DNA from 3 places in the Pseudomonas arvensis genome. Region 2 is predicted to be linked to each of the others. Evidence: predicted binding sites of a transcription regulator. Region 2 holds the regulator's gene; each other region holds the start of a gene.
What was found. Region 2 encodes sigma-54, which starts transcription at its own class of promoters, with help from an activator protein. Its sites were predicted from a motif close to ANTGGCATNNANNTTGCTNT; they were not measured.
Positions count from the first base shown of each region.

Region 1: the regulator sigma-54 is predicted to act here: its motif matches at 2,861-2,880, upstream of flgB (flagellar basal body rod protein FlgB).
Region 3: the regulator sigma-54 is predicted to act here: its motif matches at 4,143-4,162, upstream of glnK (P-II family nitrogen regulator).

Region 1 is NZ_CP162038.1:4,743,002-4,749,215, forward strand. Features, by position in the region: gene flgE (flagellar hook protein FlgE) at 1-1,196, opposite strand, end outside; gene flgD (flagellar hook assembly protein FlgD) at 1,228-1,947, opposite strand; gene flgC (flagellar basal body rod protein FlgC) at 1,964-2,407, opposite strand; gene flgB (flagellar basal body rod protein FlgB) at 2,411-2,818, opposite strand; gene cheR (protein-glutamate O-methyltransferase CheR) at 3,053-3,880, opposite strand; gene AB3G88_RS21435 (chemotaxis protein CheV) at 3,926-4,858, opposite strand; gene flgA (flagellar basal body P-ring formation chaperone FlgA) at 4,939-5,703, shown strand; gene flgM (flagellar biosynthesis anti-sigma factor FlgM) at 5,844-6,161, shown strand; gene AB3G88_RS21450 (flagella synthesis protein FlgN) at 6,210-6,214, shown strand, end outside.
Region 2 is NZ_CP162038.1:990,967-997,180, forward strand. Features, by position in the region: gene rapZ (RNase adapter RapZ) at 1-443, opposite strand, end outside; gene ptsN (PTS IIA-like nitrogen regulatory protein PtsN) at 446-910, opposite strand; gene hpf (ribosome hibernation-promoting factor, HPF/YfiA family) at 923-1,228, opposite strand; gene AB3G88_RS04470 (RNA polymerase factor sigma-54) at 1,304-2,797, opposite strand; gene lptB (LPS export ABC transporter ATP-binding protein) at 2,995-3,720, opposite strand; gene lptA (lipopolysaccharide transport periplasmic protein LptA) at 3,720-4,253, opposite strand; gene lptC (LPS export ABC transporter periplasmic protein LptC) at 4,240-4,812, opposite strand; gene AB3G88_RS04490 (KdsC family phosphatase) at 4,821-5,345, opposite strand; gene AB3G88_RS04495 (KpsF/GutQ family sugar-phosphate isomerase) at 5,346-6,214, opposite strand, start outside.
Region 3 is NZ_CP162038.1:6,031,465-6,037,678, forward strand. Features, by position in the region: gene xerC (tyrosine recombinase XerC) at 1-343, shown strand, start outside; gene AB3G88_RS27570 (HAD family hydrolase) at 340-1,035, shown strand; gene sutA (dormancy-specific transcriptional regulator SutA) at 1,158-1,484, opposite strand; gene AB3G88_RS27580 (secondary thiamine-phosphate synthase enzyme YjbQ) at 1,587-2,012, opposite strand; gene AB3G88_RS27585 (ammonium transporter) at 2,224-3,561, opposite strand; gene glnK (P-II family nitrogen regulator) at 3,596-3,934, opposite strand; gene AB3G88_RS27595 (accessory factor UbiK family protein) at 4,357-4,617, shown strand; gene AB3G88_RS27600 (YifB family Mg chelatase-like AAA ATPase) at 4,759-6,214, shown strand, end outside.

The sequences.
Region 1 (6,214 bases), 2.5 Mb from region 2:
AGGTTAACGTTGGAGTTCTCCAGGGAGTTAGCCACGATCGAACCCAGGGTGCCGGCTTGCGGGGTGTCGTAACCCGGCTGGCCCGAGGAGAAGGTCTCTCTCCAGGTAGTGCCGCCTGCCGGTTGCAGGCCCTGTTCGTTGTTGAAGCTGGCCAGGGAGATCTGGCCGATAGCCTTGCTCTGCTGGTTGCTGAACGTGGCGAACAGTACACCGTTGCCGTCGATTTTCAGGCCGGTGATCTGGCCGGTAGCGTAACCGTCAGTGGTCGGCGGGTTGCGGTAGCTGGCCGAGTTGTACTGGGTGATATTGCCCATGTTCACGGCAATAGGACCGGCAGTCGCGTCGTTCGGCGTCCAAGTGCCATCGGTCACCGACCCTGGAACCCAGCCAGTGAGCGTCAAGGTCTTGCTGCTCACGCCGCCGGTCACAACGTCCTTGAGCTTACCCGCGCCATCAAAGGTAATAGTCGACGGCACAGGGGCAGTGGTGCCGGTCGTTGTCGGCGTCGAACCATCCAGGTTACGGCCGTCGATCAACGTGTAGGCGTTCCACTCGTTGGCGTCGGTTTTCACCATGTACTGCACCATGGCGTGGGAGTTGCCCTGGGAGTCGTACAAGGTGGTGCTGTACTGAGTGGTAAAGGTGGTGGTGTCGGTTGGGTTGAACGGCTTGGTAGTCTGGTTGATCACCGGCTCCGACGAGTTCAGGTTACTGGTGGAGTCCACTTTGGTGGACGCCTTCGGCGGCAGGTAAGACAAGTTCAGTTGCAGGTCGGTCAAGCCGCCCTTGATGATCTTGCCGTCGTCATCCGCCGCGTAGCCTTGCAGGCGCGAGGTGCCGGTGTTGTTGGTGATGTAGCCGTCTTTGTCGGCGCGGAACGCACCGCTACGGGTGTATTCCAGGGAACCGTCGCTGCCCTTCTGCACGAAGAAGCCGCCGCCCTGGATCGCCATGTCCAGCACGCCGCCGCTGCCGTTGACGTCACCCTGGGTGAACTGCTGGGACACCGCCGCCAGGTTCACGCCGTTGCCGATGCTGTTCTGCCCGGTGCCCAGTTTGGACGCGGCGTAGATGTCGGCGAATTCCGCACGGGACGACTTGAAGCCAGTGGTCGCGACGTTGGCGATGTTGTTGCCGGTCACGTCCAATTGTTTGTTGGCCGCATAGAGGCCGCTAAGGCCGATATTAAAAGACATGTTTCTCTCCCTCTGCCGTAGTTAGCCGGCTCTATGTACCGATAGTCTGAATTTGCGACAGTTTGACGCTGCCCATGCCGCCTGCAAGGTTCAGCAGCATTTCGCCGCCGGTCTTGCTCAATGTAACGCTGGTCACTGTTGCAGGCAGCGAAGTGGCCAGGGCCACTGAATCGCCCTTGTCGTTCTTGGTCGTGGCCGCGAAGGTGTAGGTGCCCGCTGGAGCCACCTCACCCGCGTCGTTCTTGCCATCCCAGATAAAGTCCGAGGTGCCGGCGCTCTGGGCGCCCATGTCGATGGTGCGCACCACGTTGCCGTCTTTGTCGGTGATCTTGATGGCGACGTTGCCGGTGGCAGCAGTCACCGCCACCGAACCGTTCATGCTCTTGCTCGTATCCACCAGGGCCTTGTCGGTCTGGGTGATGATCGAACGCCCTACCAGCGACGAAGCTTGCAGCGCCTGCGAAGAGCTGAAGTTGCTGGAGATTGCATTCACCGAGTCGTTCAGGGTGTTGATGCCTTCCAGGCTGCTGAACTGAGCCAACTGGGCCACGAATGCACCGTTGTCCTGAGGCGACAGCGGGTCCTGGTTTTTCAGTTGGGTGACCAGCAGCTGCAAGAATGCGTCCTTGCCCAACGACTGATTGCCGGTGGCCGCAGAAGCCGTGCTTGCGACATTGTTTGTTGCAGTGCTGACCTTGGAATTGAAAAGGTCCTGGACTGCTGAATTAGTAGTCGTATCAACGATGGCCATTATTTGGCGCCCCTTATCACTGACCCAGGGTCAGGACCTTCTGCATCATGGTTTTGGCGGTGTTCATCATTTCCGCGTTGGTCTGGAACGAGCGGCTGGCGGAAATCATGTCGGCCATTTCCTCGACCACGTTGACGTTCGGGTAGTACACGTAGCCTTTTTCGTTCGCGGCCGGGTGGTTAGGCTCGTAGCGGGCTTCGAGGTTGCTCTGGTCTTCGACCACGCCAAGCACCTGCACGCCTTTGCCGGCTGCGTCCTGCTCCTGGAACAGCGAGTCGCTGCCGCCGTTCTGACCGGCCTGGAACATGGTGGCAAACACCGGGTGACGGGCACGGTACGTCTGGTCAATGCTCGACGACACGGTCTCGGCGTTGGCGATGTTACTGGCGACGGTGTTGAGCCGCGTGGTCTGGGCGCTCATGCCGCTACCGGCAATATTGAAAACACTGGACAGGGACATGGCTTACTCTCCACGCAGGGCTGACATCAGCCCTTTGAATTTGCTGTTGAGCAGGGTAAAGCTGGCCTGGAAGTTCACCGAGTTCTCGGCATACGCCGATTGCTCCAGCTGGGCGTCGACGGTGTTCTGATCGATCGACGGCTGCATCGGCGTGCGATACAGCAACGACTCGTCACCACTGCTCAGGCCTTGCGCTTCGATATGACGGTTGTTGGTCATGTTCAAGGCGAAGGTGCCGTTCTTGGTCTTGTCCTGCTGTGCGGCGAGCACGGCGGAGAAGTCCAGATCCCGAGCCTTGTAGTTCGGGGTGTCGGCGTTGGCAATGTTATTGGCCAGGACTTCAGCACGCTGGGCGCGGAAGCCCAGGGCTTGTTCGTGGATACCGAGCGCTTTATCGAAGCTGATGCTCATGGCGGAAACCTTTAGGCTGACCTGCTGTTCGTTAACTGGGTTATAGCAAGGCGCATGCCAGTTTCTGAAAAGCCCATGAATCAAGGGTTTGCGAGGAGGTTGCCGGCGGCAATGCCAGAAAAGCGGCAACGGGTTTCCGCGTGGCGCCAGTAAAGCGGCAATGGGGAGTTGCCGCTTTCATCAACTTTGCCGCAGAAACAAATGTGGGAGGGGGTTTGCCCCCCTCCCACATTTTTATTTGGCCTGGTAGATGATGCCCGGGCTGCACTGCACCATCTGGAAGTGATCCGGCAGGCCGTTCAGCGCCTCGGAAGCACCGAGGAACAAGTAACCGCCACGCTTGAGGGTGCCGTGGATGCGCAACAGGATGTCTTTCTTCACTTCTGCCGAGAAGTAGATCAGTACGTTGCGGCAGAACACCATGTCGAACTTGCCCAGGCTGGCGTAGCTGTCGAGCAGGTTGAACGAACGGAACTCCACGCGGCTCTTGATCGGCGCCTTGATCGCCCAACGCCCTGCCCCTTTGGGGTCGAAGTAACGTTGCAGGCGCTCCTGGGACAAACCACGGCCCAGGGCCAGGCTGTCGTACTCGCCGGTCTTGCAGTTGGTGAGCATGGTGCCGGACAGGTCAGTGGCAACAATCTGCGCCCCGGCCTTCAACTGGCCCATGTTGGTCCGCTCGAACTCATCGATGGACATCGAGATCGAATACGGTTCCTGCCCCGAAGAGCAGGCCGCCGACCAGATGCGCAAGCGCTGGCCCGGGCTGGCCTTGATGGCCTCCGGCAGCACTTTGCTCTTGAGCACTTCAAAGGGATAGGTATCACGAAACCACAAGGTTTCGTTGGTGGTCATGGCATCGACCACCATCTCTTTGAGGCCACTGCGCGGCTGCCCCTGGATCCGTTGAACCAACTCGCCCAGGGACTTGATGCCCTGCTGCTCCATCAGTTTATTAAGACGGCTGGATACCAGGTATTGCTTGTTTTCACCGAGCAATATGCCACAGGCTTTTTCCAGGAAGACCCGGAACTGTTCAAAATCCAAATTACCCGTAGACACTGATACCGCCTCTAAAATCGTGTGATCGCCAGGGGAAAAAAGCCCTTAGCTGTGATCTGCTGCCTTGATCCGGGCGACTACCCGGGATGCCAGGTCATCAGGACGGAATTTGGCCAGGAAGTCATCGGCACCGACCTTCTTGACCATCGCCTGGTTGAATACGCCCGACAACGAAGTATGCAGGATGATATGCAATTTTTGCATGCGTGGATCGCTGCGTATCTCAGCCGTGAGGGTGTAGCCGTCCATTTCCGGCATCTCGATGTCGGAGATCATCATCAAGAATTCTTCTTCCGGTTTCTTGCCTTCATCTACCAGCTTGCGCAGGTAATCCAGCGCCTGGCGGCCATCATTGAGCGCCACCACTTCCACGCCGACGGTTTGCAGGCAACGGGTCACCTGCTTGCGCGCCACCGAGGAGTCATCCACCGTCAGCACACGCAGCGAGACTGCCTTGTGCGCCGTTTCGGCATCCACCACACCCACGGAAATCGATTCCGAGGTCGGCGCCACTTCGGCGAGGATCTTCTCCACGTCGATGATTTCCACCAATTGGTTATCGACCCGCGTCACTGCCGTGAGGTAGTGGTCGCGGCCGGTGCCCTTGGGCGGCGGATGAATCTCTTCCCAGTTCATGTTGACGATGCGCTCCACCGAGCGCACCAGGAAACCCTGGGTCTTGGTGTTGTACTCGGTGATGATCACGAACGGGTTTTCGCGGTCCTGCAGGCCAGCCGAACCGGTGGCCAGGGCCAGGTCAAGAATCGGGATGGTCGCGCCACGGATGTTGGCCACGCCACACACCACGGGGCTGGACTTGGGCATGATCGTCAGCTTGGGACATTGCAGCACTTCCCGCACCTTGAACACGTTGATGCCATATAGCTGTTTGCCATCCAAGCGAAAAAGCAACAACTCCAGGCGATTCTGCCCTACCAGCTGTGTGCGCTGGTTTACTGAATCCATTACTCCTGCCATGCCCAGACTCCTACGCTAAAACCTTGAAGGTGCGACGCGCACCCAACACTAAACGGCACGAGCTTTGCTATTTATTGGCCATGGATATTAAAACGACAGTTTCCCGACGCCTTCGATTCCCACAGTACCGCAGATTGCTCTGCGCCTTGGTGGCGCTGCTTGCGTTGAGCCTGAACACCACGGCCCGCGCAGATAACGTCACCTTGCCTGATCTACTTATCGGCGTCACTCAGGGCTTTCTTGAGTTCACTGTAGAAGATTATCTGGCAACCACCCAGACACCGGGGCGTTATGAAATCCAGGTCAACCAGTTGGACCCACGGCTGCGCATGCCCATGTGCGACAAGGAATTGACAGCCACCCTGGAAAGCCCCGCCCAGCCCATCGGCCGCGTAACGGTGCGGGTGCGCTGCGACGGCGCCTCGCCCTGGACGGTGTTTGTGCCGGCTCAGGTCAAGCTGTTCCGCGATGTAGTGGTAGTGGCCCGGCCGCTCAAACGCACCGGCATCATCGGTTTTGAGGACGTTGTACTGCGCGAACGCGACATCAGCCTGATCAGCCAGGGCTACTTGACGTCTGTGGACCAGGCCGTCGGGCAAAAATTAACCCGACCAGTGGTCACCGACCAGGTCATCACGTTGGTGCATCTGGAGCAGGCCGAGGTAATTCGCAAGGGCGACCAGGTGGTGATTTCCGCCAGCAGCGGTACGCTGAACGTGAAAATGCCCGGTGAAGCGCTGTCCAACGGCGGCATGAGTGAACAGATTCGCGTCAAGAACCTCAACTCCAACCGCGTGATCAAGGCGCGGGTAACAGCCCCAGGGCAAGTCGAGGTCGCTCTATAGATGACTGGTACAGGACGCCGGGTTTTCCTACACTGTGCAGGAGGTAGCCCATACGCAGATTTATTGTCATTTGCGTCTAAAGTTTATCCGGGTATGGCCGAAAACATGGCAAGCGTCCAAATACCCAGAGGTTTTTTATCATGGTCATCGATTTCAGTCGTTTAAATAACACCCCGGCAACGTCAGGCACTACGCGTACCACCGGCACCAAGGAAAGCGTAGAAGCCAAGGCCCCGCCACTGCCCGCCAAGGCAGAACAGGCCAGCCAGAGCGGGGAATCCGTACACCTGAGCAATGAGGCTCAACAGTTGCAGAAGGTCACTGACTCGCTGCGCGATCAACCGGTGGTCAATAAGGCCCGTGTGGCCGAATTGAAACAGGCAATCGCCGATGGCAGCTATAAAGTCGACAGCAACCGTGTAGCCAGCAAGCTGCTTAATTTCGAAGCCGAGCGCTAGGCAAAGGCCTGCGCAGGGCTTTTGGACGCTTAAAACCCAAGGCCAGCCATGCA
Region 2 (6,214 bases):
TGATACAGGTTAAGGCTGGTGGTGTTGATCTTGAGGTCGGCGAGGTCAATGATCGGCCCCAACAACTTGGTTTCGTCCTCGATGGCTTCGGCCAGGGAGCGGTGGGGGCTGCTGAGCGGGTGGCGCCGGCGGGTTTCGGAGAAGCGCTTTAATAACGTCTCTTCGTCGGCATCGAGGTACAGCACATCACAATGGATGTGCTTGGCGCGCACTTCTTCCAGCAATTCCGGGAATCGCGAGAGGTGGCTCGGCAGGTTGCGGGCGTCGATCGAAACGGCAACCAGGGGTTGCGCCAGCTCGGTGTGGATCAGAGCACGTTCCGCCAGCTCTGGCAGCAGGCCGGCAGGCAGGTTGTCGATGCAATAGAAGCCATTGTCCTCAAGAACGTTGAGGGCGGTGCTTTTACCCGAGCCGGAGCGGCCGCTGACGATGATCAAACGCATGGTTACTGCCCGTTTTGCTCATCCAGGACAACTTGGTACAGCGCCTCGTTGCTGCTGGCACTGCGCAGTTTGTCGCGTACTTCCTTGCGGTCAAGCATGCTGGCGATCTGCCGAAGCAGTTCCAGGTGCGCATCGGTGGCGGCCTGCGGGACCAGCAGAACAAACAGCAGGTCGACCGGGGCACCGTCGATGGCGTCGAAATCGATAGGGGCGTCCAGGTGCAGCAGGGCGCTGACAGGTGTTTCGCAGCCTTTGAGGCGACAGTGAGGAATGGCGATGCCGTTGCCAAAACCGGTCGAGCCGAGTTTTTCACGGGCAATCAGAGCCTCGAAGACATCTTGCATCTCCAGCTCAGGCACTTGGCTGCTGATCAGGTTGGCAATTTGTTCGAGGGCTTTCTTCTTGCTGCCGCCCGGCACGTTCACGAGGGAACGGCCGGGGGTCAGGATGGTTTCAAGTCGGATCATGGGTTGGGGGTGTTAGCGGCCAGTGCCATTAAGAAGGCTCTGCTGCTTTTCCTTATGCTTTTTAAGTTGGCGGTCAAGCTTGTCAGTCAAGGCATCAATTGATGCATACATGTCCTCATGCTCGGCATTGGCGACTACTTCGCCACCGGGAATCTGCAGGGTCGCCTCAACTTTCTGCTGAAGCTTGTCGACCTTCATGATGACTTGCACGTTGGTGATTTTGTCAAAATGCCCCTCCAGGCGTTTCAGCTTCAGCTCGACATACTCGCGCAGGGGAGGGGTGACTTCTACATGGTGTCCACTGATGTTGACTTGCATACAGCTTCTCCTTCGTTGCCAGTGCATAAAGCGACGGGTAGGAATACCCGTCACTGGAACGCTGTGGCCCGCCCGTCACATCAAACGCTTGCGCTCGCTGGAAGGCGCGATCCCAAGGGATTCGCGGTACTTGGCGACGGTTCGACGGGCGACCTGAATGCCTTGTGCCTCCAGTAAACCAGCGATCTTGCTGTCACTCAACGGCTTTTTCTGATTTTCCGCAGCAACCAGTTTTTTGATGATCGCGCGGATCGCCGTTGACGAGCATTCGCCGCCTTCGGAGGTGCTTACATGGCTGGAGAAAAAATATTTCAACTCATAAATACCCCGTGGGGTATGCATGAATTTTTGCGTGGTCACGCGTGAAATTGTCGATTCGTGCATGCCTACCGCCTCGGCGATGTCGTGCAGGACCAGAGGCTTCATTGCTTCGTCGCCGTATTCCAGGAAGCCGCGCTGATGCTCGACGATCTGGGTGGCCACTTTCATCAAGGTTTCGTTGCGGCTCTGCAGGCTCTTGATGAACCAGCGGGCTTCCTGCAGCTGGTTGCGCATGAAGGTGTTGTCGGCACTCGTGTCGGCCCGGCGTACAAAGCCGGCATATTGCGGGTTGACCCGCAGGCGCGGCACAGACTCCTGGTTCAGCTCAACCAGCCAGCGCTCGTTGTCTTTGCGCACGATTACATCGGGCACCACGTACTCGGCTTCGCTCGACTCGATCTGCGAGCCCGGACGCGGGTTCAGGCTTTGCACCAGCTCGATGACCTGGCGGAGGTCGTCTTCCTTGAGCTTCATGCGACGCATCAGTTGGGTGTAGTCGCGGCTGCCCAGCAGGTCGATGTAGTCGGTAACCAGGCGCTGGGCCTCAGCGAGCCATGGCGTCTTGGCGGGCAGCTGGCGCAGTTGCAACAGCAAGCATTCGCTCAGGGTACGGGCGCCGATGCCGGCCGGCTCGAACTGCTGGATGCGGTGCAGCACCGCTTCAATTTCGTCCAGCTCAATGTCCAGTTCCGGGTCGAAAGCCTCAAGAATTTCTTCGAGCGTCTCGTCCAGGTAACCCTGGTTGTTGATGCAGTCGATCAGGGTGACGGCGATCAGTCGATCGGTATCAGACATCGGTGCGAGGTTCAGTTGCCACAGCAGATGGCTCTGCAGGCTTTCACCGGCGGAGGTGCGGGTGGTGAAGTCCCACTCGTCATCGTCGTTGCTGGGCAGGCTGCTGGCGCTGGTCTGATAGACGTCTTCCCAGGCGGTATCTACTGGAAGCTCGTTGGGGATGCGTTCGTTCCAATCGCCTTCCTCCAGGTTGTCCACCGTAGGGGCAGTTTCCTGATAGGACGGTTCCTGCACGTCCGCGTTGGGTTTTTGCTCGATGTTGTCGGCCAACGGGTCTGCGTTATCGAAGTCGTCGCCTTCTTCCTGGCGTTCGAGCATCGGATTGGACTCCAGGGCCTCCTGGATTTCCTGTTGCAGGTCCAGGGTCGACAATTGGAGCAGGCGGATGGCCTGTTGCAGCTGCGGTGTCATCGTCAGCTGCTGGCCCATTCTCAGGACTAGCGATGGTTTCATGGCAGGGGCTTAACACCTTATTCGCCGGCGCAATGCGCCATCCACGACAGGGCGCGTGAGCGCCAAACATAAGCAAATTATATGCCTGATATCGAGGGCTTTGCCTAGAGCGCGGTAACAATAAAAAACCGGAGGTTCTTATTGACTCCCGCGCATCGGGCAAACGACCTGCCACCGCCTTGTTATTACAGGCGGGTTTACAGGCGAAACTCGTGACCCAGGTACACTTCCTTGACCAGTTCATTGGCCAGGATGGTAGCGGAGTCGCCCTCGGCGATCAGTTGTCCATCGTTGACGATATAGGCGGTTTCGCAGATATCGAGGGTCTCACGCACATTGTGGTCGGTGATCAGTACACCGATGCCCTTGGCCTTGAGGTGATGGATGATCTGCTTGATATCGCCAACCGAGATAGGGTCGACGCCGGCAAACGGTTCGTCCAGCAGGATGAACTTGGGGGCAGTGGCCAGGGCACGGGCGATTTCCACGCGACGCCGCTCGCCACCGGACAGGCTCATGCCAAGGTTGTCGCGAATGTGGTTGATGTGGAATTCCTGCAGCAGGCTTTCCAGTTCCTGGCGGCGGCCGTCACGGTCCAGTTCCTTGCGGGTTTCAAGGATGGCCATGATGTTGTCGGCAACCGACAGTTTGCGGAAGATCGACGCTTCTTGCGGAAGATAACCGATACCGGCACGGGCACGACCGTGCATTGGCTGGTGGCTGACATCCAGGTCGTCGATCAGTACGCGACCCTGATCCGCCTGGACCAGGCCGACGATCATGTAGAAGCATGTGGTCTTGCCTGCGCCGTTGGGGCCGAGCAAGCCGACGATCTGGCCGCTGTCGATCGACAGGCTGACGTCGCGCACGACCTGACGGCTTTTATAGGCCTTGGCCAGATGCTGGGCTTTCAGGGTTGCCATTACTCGGCCTTCTTCTTCGGCTGGATAACCATATCGATACGCGGACGCGGTGCGGTCACCTTGCTGCCATTGGCGCGGCCGGCGTTGGCGATCTGTTTCACGGTGTCATAGGTGATCTTTTCACCTTCCGTGGAGTTGCCATCGGGGCTGAGCACCTTGGCCTGGTCGATCAGCACAATGCGATTCTGCTGCGCGTGATACTGGATGGTCTTGCCGTAGCCCTTCATCGGGCCGGTGTCGGTCGCGGACTGCTTCTGTTCGAAGTAAGCCAGGTTGCCAACCGAGGTCACGACGTCGATATCACCGGCTTGGGTGCGCGTCAGTGTCACGGTATTGCCGGTGATTTTCATCGACCCTTGGGTGATGATCACACCGCCGGTATAGGTGGCAACACCTTGCTTGTCATCGAGTTGCGCATCGTCAGCCGAGATGTGGATCGGTTGCTGGCTATCGTTCGGCAGAGCCCAGGCGCTCACGCTTCCCAGTGCTGCGCCCAAACCGAGCAAAATAGGGAGAGTTTTAACGAGCCTCATACTGTCCTCTTACGTTCGATAGCAGGTGTATCCTGCTTTCTTTCAAATACGCTTTCATTCCCTTGCCAGTCGATACACCGCCAGCGCCGTCGATTCTAACGTCTTGCTCGGTCTGCGCATATTGCTTCTGCGGGAATACGGTCATGCGACTGCTGGTAATCACCGTGTCGCGGTCTTTTGCGTCCGTGCGTGCAACGCGTACCGAGTCGATCAGCTCTACCTCGGTGCCGTCAGGGTTCACCTCGCCACGCTTGCTGGTGACATGCCACGGAAATTCTGTGCCGCGGTACAGGTTCAGGTCCGGGTTGGTCAGCAGGGTGACTTCGGTGGCCTTCAAGTGTTCGACTTTGTCCGAGGTCATTTCGTACTGCAACTTGCCGTCGGGCAGGAACTGCACGCTATAGGCGTCGGTGGCGTAATAGTCGATAGCCCCTCCGTCGACCTGTGCAGCAGGCTGGTCGAGGAAGCGCCCCGGGCTGATATTCCAGTAGCCCACCGCGAGCAGCAGCGCGGCGATGACCCCGAATAGCAGGAAGTTGCGAATCTTTTTACTCAGCATAAAACGCTCTATAGGTAGGCGGCGTGTGCCGCTTCAAGGCTGCCCTGGGCTCGCAGGATCAGTTCGCAGAACTCGCGGGCCGCACCTTCGCCGCCACGGGCAGAGGTGATGCCATGGGCGTGCTCGCGAACAAACGCCGCCGCATTGGCGACGGCCATGCCCAGGCCCACTCGGCGAATGACCGGCAGGTCGGGCAGATCATCGCCCAAGTAGGCGACCTGCTCATAGCTTAGGTTGAGTTGGCCAAGAAGCTCGTCCAGAACCACCAGTTTATCCTCGCGGCCCTGATACAGGTGAGGAATCCCCAGATTTTGTGCGCGGCGTTCCACAACGGGGGTTTTCCGGCCGCTGATAATCGCGGTCTGCACGCCCGCAGCCATCAGCATTTTGATGCCCTGGCCGTCGAGGGTGTTGAATGTCTTGAATTCACTGCCATCTTCGAGGAAGTACAAGCGACCATCGGTCAGCACGCCGTCAACGTCGAAAATCGCCAGCTTGATGTTCTTGCCGCGTTGCAACAGGTCGCTGGTCATTTACATCACTCCCGCACGCAACAAGTCGTGCATGTTCAGGGCGCCGACCGGGTGGTCGTCGCTATCGACCACCACCAGGGCGCCGATCTTGTGGTCTTCCATGATCTTCAAGGCTTCGGCTGCCAGCATTTCAGGGCGGGCGGTCTTGCCGTGCGGGGTCATCACGGCGTCGATGGTCGCCGTATGGATATCGATGGTGCGGTCCAGGGTACGGCGCAAGTCACCGTCAGTGAATACCCCGGCCAGGCGCCCGTCAGTTTCCAGGATCACGGTCATGCCCAAGCCCTTGCGGGTCATTTCCATCAGCGCGTCCTTCAGTAACGTGCCGCGTTGGACGTGGGGCAATTCATCGCCCGAGTGCATGACGTTTTCCACTTTCAGCAGCAGACGGCGGCCCAGTGCGCCACCAGGGTGGGAAAATGCGAAGTCTTCAGCGGTGAAGCCCCGGGCTTCAAGCAGCGCAACGGCCAGGGCGTCGCCCATGACCAGGGCTGCGGTGGTGGAGGAAGTCGGCGCCAGATTCAGCGGGCAGGCTTCGTGGGCCACATGAACATTCAGATTCACTTCGGCCGCCTTGGCCAGCGTCGACTCTGGATTGCCAGTGACGCTGATCATCTGGATGCCCAGGCGCTTGATCAGCGGCAGCAGGGTCACGATTTCGTTGGTGGTGCCAGAGTTGGACAGTGCCAGGATGACGTCATCCTTGGTGATCATGCCCATGTCGCCGTGGCTCGCTTCGGCGGGATGCACAAAAAATGCGGTGGTCCCGGTGCTGGCCAGGGTGGCGGCGATCTTGTTGCCGACGTGGCCCGATTTGCCCATGCCGACCACGACAACGCGGCCTTTGCTGGCCAGAATCATCTCGCAGG
Region 3 (6,214 bases), 1.2 Mb from region 2:
CCTGCAACTGTGGCTGCCGCTGCGGGCGCTGGCCAACCCGGCGGACGACGCCGTGTTTATCAGCCAGCAAGGCCGGCGCCTGGGGCCACGGGCGATTCAGGTGCGGGTCAAGGCCGCCGGCGAGCGCGAACTGGGGCAGAACCTGCACCCGCATATGCTGCGGCACTCCTTTGCCAGCCATATGCTGGAGTCATCCCAGGACCTGCGCGCCGTGCAGGAGCTGCTCGGCCACTCCGACATCAAGACCACGCAGATCTACACCCATCTGGACTTCCAACACCTGGCAACGGTGTACGACAGCGCCCATCCACGGGCCAAACGCATCAAGGGCGGCGACTCATGAGTATCAAGCTGATCACCTTCGACCTGGACGACACGCTCTGGGACAACGTACCCGTCATCATCAGCGCCGAAGCGTCGATGCGCGAATGGCTGGCCGTGCATGCCTCCAAGGTCGGTGATCTGCCGCTGGAGCATTTCGCCAGCCTGCGCCAACAGGTATTGCAACGTCATCCGGAGCTCAAGCACCGCATCAGCGTGTTGCGCCACCGGGTGCTGATGCACGCCTTCGAGGAGGCCGGATATCCACAGCCGCAAGCCACGGAGATGGCCGATGTTTGCTTCGAAGCGTTCATTCACGCCCGCCACCAGATCAGCGTGTTTCCGGAAGCCGAGCCGATGCTCAAAGCCCTGCGCCAGCACTTCCTGCTCGGCGTGATCACCAACGGCAATGCCGATGTGCAGCGCGTTGGTCTGGCGGATTATTTCCATTTCGCCCTGCGTGCTGAAGATATCGGGATTGCCAAACCGGATGCGCGATTGTTTCAAGAGGCGTTGCAGCGTGGTGGCGTGGACGCCAGTGCGGCGGTGCATGTTGGCGACCATCCGGGCGATGACATCGCCGGGGCGCAGCAGGCTGGGTTGCGGGCGGTGTGGTTCAACCCGACGGGCAAGGTGTGGGAAGGCGATAAGCACCCGGATGCGCAGATTCGCAGCCTGACCGAATTGCCAGCACTGCTACGCAGCTGGCAATAACACTGGAGATCCAAATGTGGGAGGGGGCAAAACCCCTCCCACATTTGGATGATCACAAAGCTCACAGGCATGAAAAAGCCCGCAGCGACGGCGGGCTTTTTCTTACAAGCAGGTGACTGACCTCAGATAGGTCGGCTGCCGTACTTGTTATCCGGCTTCTTGGGTGGGTCTGCCACCACGTTAGCCTCGACTTCCTGCACTCTGCCGCCTTTAGCGAGGAATTCTTCCATCGCACGGGCCAGGGCATCGCGCTCTTTGTTCTTGGCCTCAACGCTCGGCAATTCATCTACCGAAACAGCTGCCTTGGCTTTGCCTTTGGCCGCCGGGGCAGGTGCATCATCGCCACCGTCGTCGTCCGCAACGTCTTCCGCTGCAGCTTCAAGACCTTCTTCGGTGTCGTCTTCGTCACCTACTTCGAGTTCGTCGTTTTCCAGATCATCGTCGCTCATGTTCTACCTCATGACTTGCGAAAAGCAGATTAGTTATAGCCCAGCTTCGCCCTCTGTCGAGGTCGCCGGAGAAAAATCAACATCCACTGGATAACCAGTGGCTTATGCCCCATCACCGTGCAAGGTGGCGAGGACTTTACGAGCACCGCCATGATCACGGTGCTCGCCCAGATAAACACCTTGCCAGGTCCCCATCGCCAAGCGGCCGGCCTTGACCGGCAAACTCAGCTGGCAGCCCAGGAGACTGGCCTTGAAGTGCGCCGGCAGGTCATCCGGACCTTCGTCGTTGTGTTCGAACCCGGCACGGCCTTGCGGCACCAGCGCGTTGAAAAAACGTTCGAAGTCACGGCGAACCGCCGGGTCGGCATTCTCGTTGACGGTCAACGAGGCCGAGGTGTGCTGCAACCACAGGTGCAACAGGCCCACACGACACGCCTTCAATTCAGGCAAGCCGGCGAGCAACTCATCAGTCACCAGGTGAAAGCCCCGGGGCTTGGCCCGCAGGGTAATCAGGGTCTGTTGCCACATACAGTTCTCCGCCCATCGGCGCGCATTCTAGCGCGCTCAGGGAAAAAACAAAGTGTCGAATACGCCTACATGCCTGTAAGACATTCGCACGGTGAAAAGTGCCGTGCGCGCCCGATCACAAAGTCAGCGCAAAAAACCGCACAGCCTCTTACGACTGACAAACGCCAGGCAAAAAAATGCCCGGCAAGCCGGGCATCTTTTTAACGCGTACTTACAAGTTGTAGCCGCGTTCGTTGTGTTGCGCCAGGTCGAGGCCGACAGCCTCTTCCTCTTCGGTAACACGCAGGCCCATGACCATGTCGAGTACCTTGAGGATGACGTAGGTGACGATGGCCGTGTAGATCACAGTGAAGCCGACACCTTTGCACTGGATCCAGACTTGAGCCGCGATGTCAGTCACGGTGCCGAAGCCGCCCAATGCGGGGGCTGCGAACACACCGGTGAGGATCGCACCGACGATACCGCCGATACCGTGCACGCCGAATGCGTCCAGGGAGTCGTCGTAGCCGAGCTTGCGCTTGAGGCTGGTCGCGCAGAAGAAGCAGACCACGCCCGCCACCAGGCCGATCACCAGGGCGCCCATTGGGCCAACGGTGCCAGCGGCCGGTGTAACGGCCACCAAGCCAGCCACCACGCCCGAGGCAATGCCCAGTGCGCTTGGCTTACCGTGAGTGATCCACTCGGCGAACATCCAGCCCAGCGCCGCAGCAGCGGTAGCGATCTGAGTCACCAGCATCGCCATGCCGGCGGTGCCGTTGGCGGCAGCAGCAGAACCGGCGTTGAAGCCGAACCAGCCGATCCACAGCATTGCCGCGCCCACCAGGGTGTAACCCAGGTTGTGCGGTGCCATTGGGGTGGTCGGGAAGCCTTTACGCTTGCCGAGCACGATGCACGCCACCAGACCAGCTACACCAGCGTTGATGTGCACCACGGTGCCGCCGGCGAAGTCCAGCACGCCCCAGTCCCACATCAGGCCGCCGTTGCCGCTCCAGACCATATGCGCGATGGGCGCATAGACCAGGGTGAACCAGATGCCCATGAAGATCAGCATCGCGGAGAACTTCATGCGCTCAGCAAAGGCACCCACGATCAGCGCCGGGGTGATGATGGCGAAGGTCATCTGGAAGGTGATGAACACCGCTTCCGGGAACAACGCCGCAGGCCCGGTGATGCTGGCCGGGGTCACGCCCGCCAGGAACGCCTTGCCCATGCCGCCGAAGAAGGAATTGAAATTGACCACACCCTGTTCCATACCGGTGGTATCGAACGCAATGCTGTAGCCGTAGACGACCCACAGGATGCTGATCAGGCCAGTGATGGCGAAGCACTGCATCATCACCGACAGAATATTTTTGGAGCGGACCATGCCGCCGTAGAACAGCGCCAGGCCGGGGATGGTCATGAACAGCACCAGTGCGGTGGCGGTCAGCATCCAGGCGGTGTCGCCGGAGTTGAGGACTGGAGCAGCCACTTCGTCTGCCGCCATGGCCAGGCTTGGCATTACGATGGACAACAGGGCTCCGAGCCCTGCGAATTTACGCAGAGTCATATTGTTTTCTCCTGGGGCGTTGGGGTTTGGCGGCTTAGATTGCGTCGGTATCGGTTTCGCCGGTACGGATGCGAATAGCCTGTTCCAGATTGACCACGAAGATCTTGCCGTCACCAATCTTGCCGGTGTTGGCGGCCTTGGTTATCGCCTCGATAACCCGGTCAAGATCCTTGTCGTCAATGGCGACATCAATCTTCACCTTCGGCAGGAAATCGACTACGTATTCCGCGCCGCGATACAGCTCGGTGTGACCCTTCTGCCGACCGAAGCCCTTGACCTCAGTAACGGTAATGCCCTGCACGCCGATCTCGGACAACGACTCGCGTACATCGTCCAACTTGAACGGCTTGATGATGGCAGTGACTAGCTTCATGAAAACTCTCTCCCGAATTGGTGGACTTGCCCCAGGAAAACAAACCCGTCTCAAGTCTAAGCGCAGTGCCTGGCTTTGTAACGCATCGTCGCAAGGGCAGTTGCCATTGGGACGCCAGCGAACCACTGGTGACGAAACCTGTACCCCTGATCCGTCGGCGCACTGCATTCGTCACAGCGACTGCATCAGTGCATGGGTCATGATCGTCTAAGCAGAAACCTTGCCAGCTCCGTAAAAATCACTGAAATCAGTCCCTTGCCCGCTTAACCCCACCCACGGGGCTACTTGGCGGCTGCAATGCGCACGAAAACAGTGCGACGCCGCCCGGCCCGATGCGCGAAAAGCGTGCGCCGCAGGCCGTGAAAAAGACTATAGACGCTGCGTGATACACTGCCCGCCAACAGTTTTCCGGAATATTTCCCATGCTCGCGCCCAAAGACCTCCTCGACGCCCTGAGCGGCCACGCCTCTCGCCTGTTCAGCGGCGAAACCCCGCTGCCCCGCAATGAAATCGAAAGTCAGTTCAAGGCTTTGCTGCAAAGTGGTTTCAGCAAGCTTGATCTGGTCAGCCGGGAAGAATTTGACAGCCAGATGGTGGTGCTCGCCCGCACCCGTGCGCGACTGGAGAGTCTGGAGGCCAAAGTCGCAGAGCTGGAAGCGCGGTTGACACCTGCGGCTGAATAAATGCGATCAGTGTGGGATGGGGCCAGTCCTCTCCCACCTTTGCTCTGGATACGTTCTGTAAAACCTCCCCGCCTCGCCCTTCTCCACCTCGTCTACCCTTGAAAAACCGCAGGAAGCGGCCTCCCATTTCAAGGAACGAGCATGTCCCTCGCCATCGTCCACAGCCGCGCCCAGGTCGGCGTAGAAGCCCCCGCCGTCACCGTCGAGGTGCACATGGCCAATGGTTTGCCGTCCTTGACCCTGGTGGGTTTACCCGAAACCGCCGTCAAGGAAAGCAAGGACCGCGTTCGCAGCGCCATTCTCAACTGCGCCCTGCAATACCCCTCGCGCCGTATCACCCTCAACCTCGCGCCCGCCGACCTGCCCAAGGACGGCGGGCGTTTTGATTTGGCGATTGCATTGGGGATCCTCGCCGCCAGTGTGCAAGTGCCGGCGTTGATGCTCGATGACGTTGAATGCCTGGGTGAGTTGGCGTTGTCCGGTGAAGTGCGCGCAGTCAAAGGTGTGTTGCCAGCGGCTTTAGCGGCGCGCAAGGCCGGGCGCACGGTGATAGTGCCGCGGGCGAACGCGGAGGAAGCGTGCCTGGCGTCGGGTTTGAAAGTGATTGCAGTGGATCACCTCCTGCAGGTGGTGGCGCACCTCAATGGGCATGTGCCGATTGAGCCCTACAAGTCCGATGGCTTGCAGTACCTGAACAAGCCGTACCCTGATTTGAGCGAAGTGCAGGGTCAGCTGGCCGCCAAGCGGGCATTGCTGATTGCCGCAGCGGGCGCACATAACCTGCTGTTCAGTGGGCCACCGGGTACCGGCAAGACCTTGCTCGCCAGCCGCCTGCCCGGTTTGCTGCCGCCGCTGAGCGAACAGGAGGCCCTGGAAGTGGCGGCCATTCAGTCGGTGGTCAGCCTCGCCCCACTGAGCCACTGGCCGCACCGGCCGTTCCGCCAGCCGCACCACTCGGCGTCAGGGCCGGCATTGGTGGGCGGTGGGTCGAAACCGCAGCCAGGGGAAATCACCCTGGCGCACCATGGCGTGCTCTTCCTGGACGAATTGCCGGAGTTTGATCGCAAGGTGCTGGAAGTTCTGCGCGAGCCATTGGAGTCGGGCCATATCGTGATTTCCCGCGCCCGCGACCGCGTGAGTTTCCCGGCGCGCTTTCAGCTGGTAGCGGCGATGAACCCCTGCCCTTGCGGTTACATGGGTGAGCCCACTGGGCGTTGTCGCTGCACGCCGGAACAGATCCAGCGGTATCGCAACAAGCTGTCTGGCCCCTTGCTGGATCGGATCGACCTGCACCTTACCGTGGCGCGTGAAACCACTGCGCTCAATCCCACCCAGCAGGCTGGAGAGACCACGGCAACGGCCTCAGCCCTGGTGGCCGATGCGCGGGAGCGTCAGCAACAGCGCCAGGGCTGCGCCAACGCCTTTCTTGATCTGCCGAGGCTGCGTGAGCACTGTCAGTTGGCGAAAGCCGATGAAAGCTGGCTGGAGAGCGCCTGCGAGCGGCTGACTTTGTCGCTGCGGGCGGCTCATCGGTTGCTCAAAGTAGCGCGCACCCTGGCGGATCTGGATCAAGTGGACAATATCAGCCGGGACCATC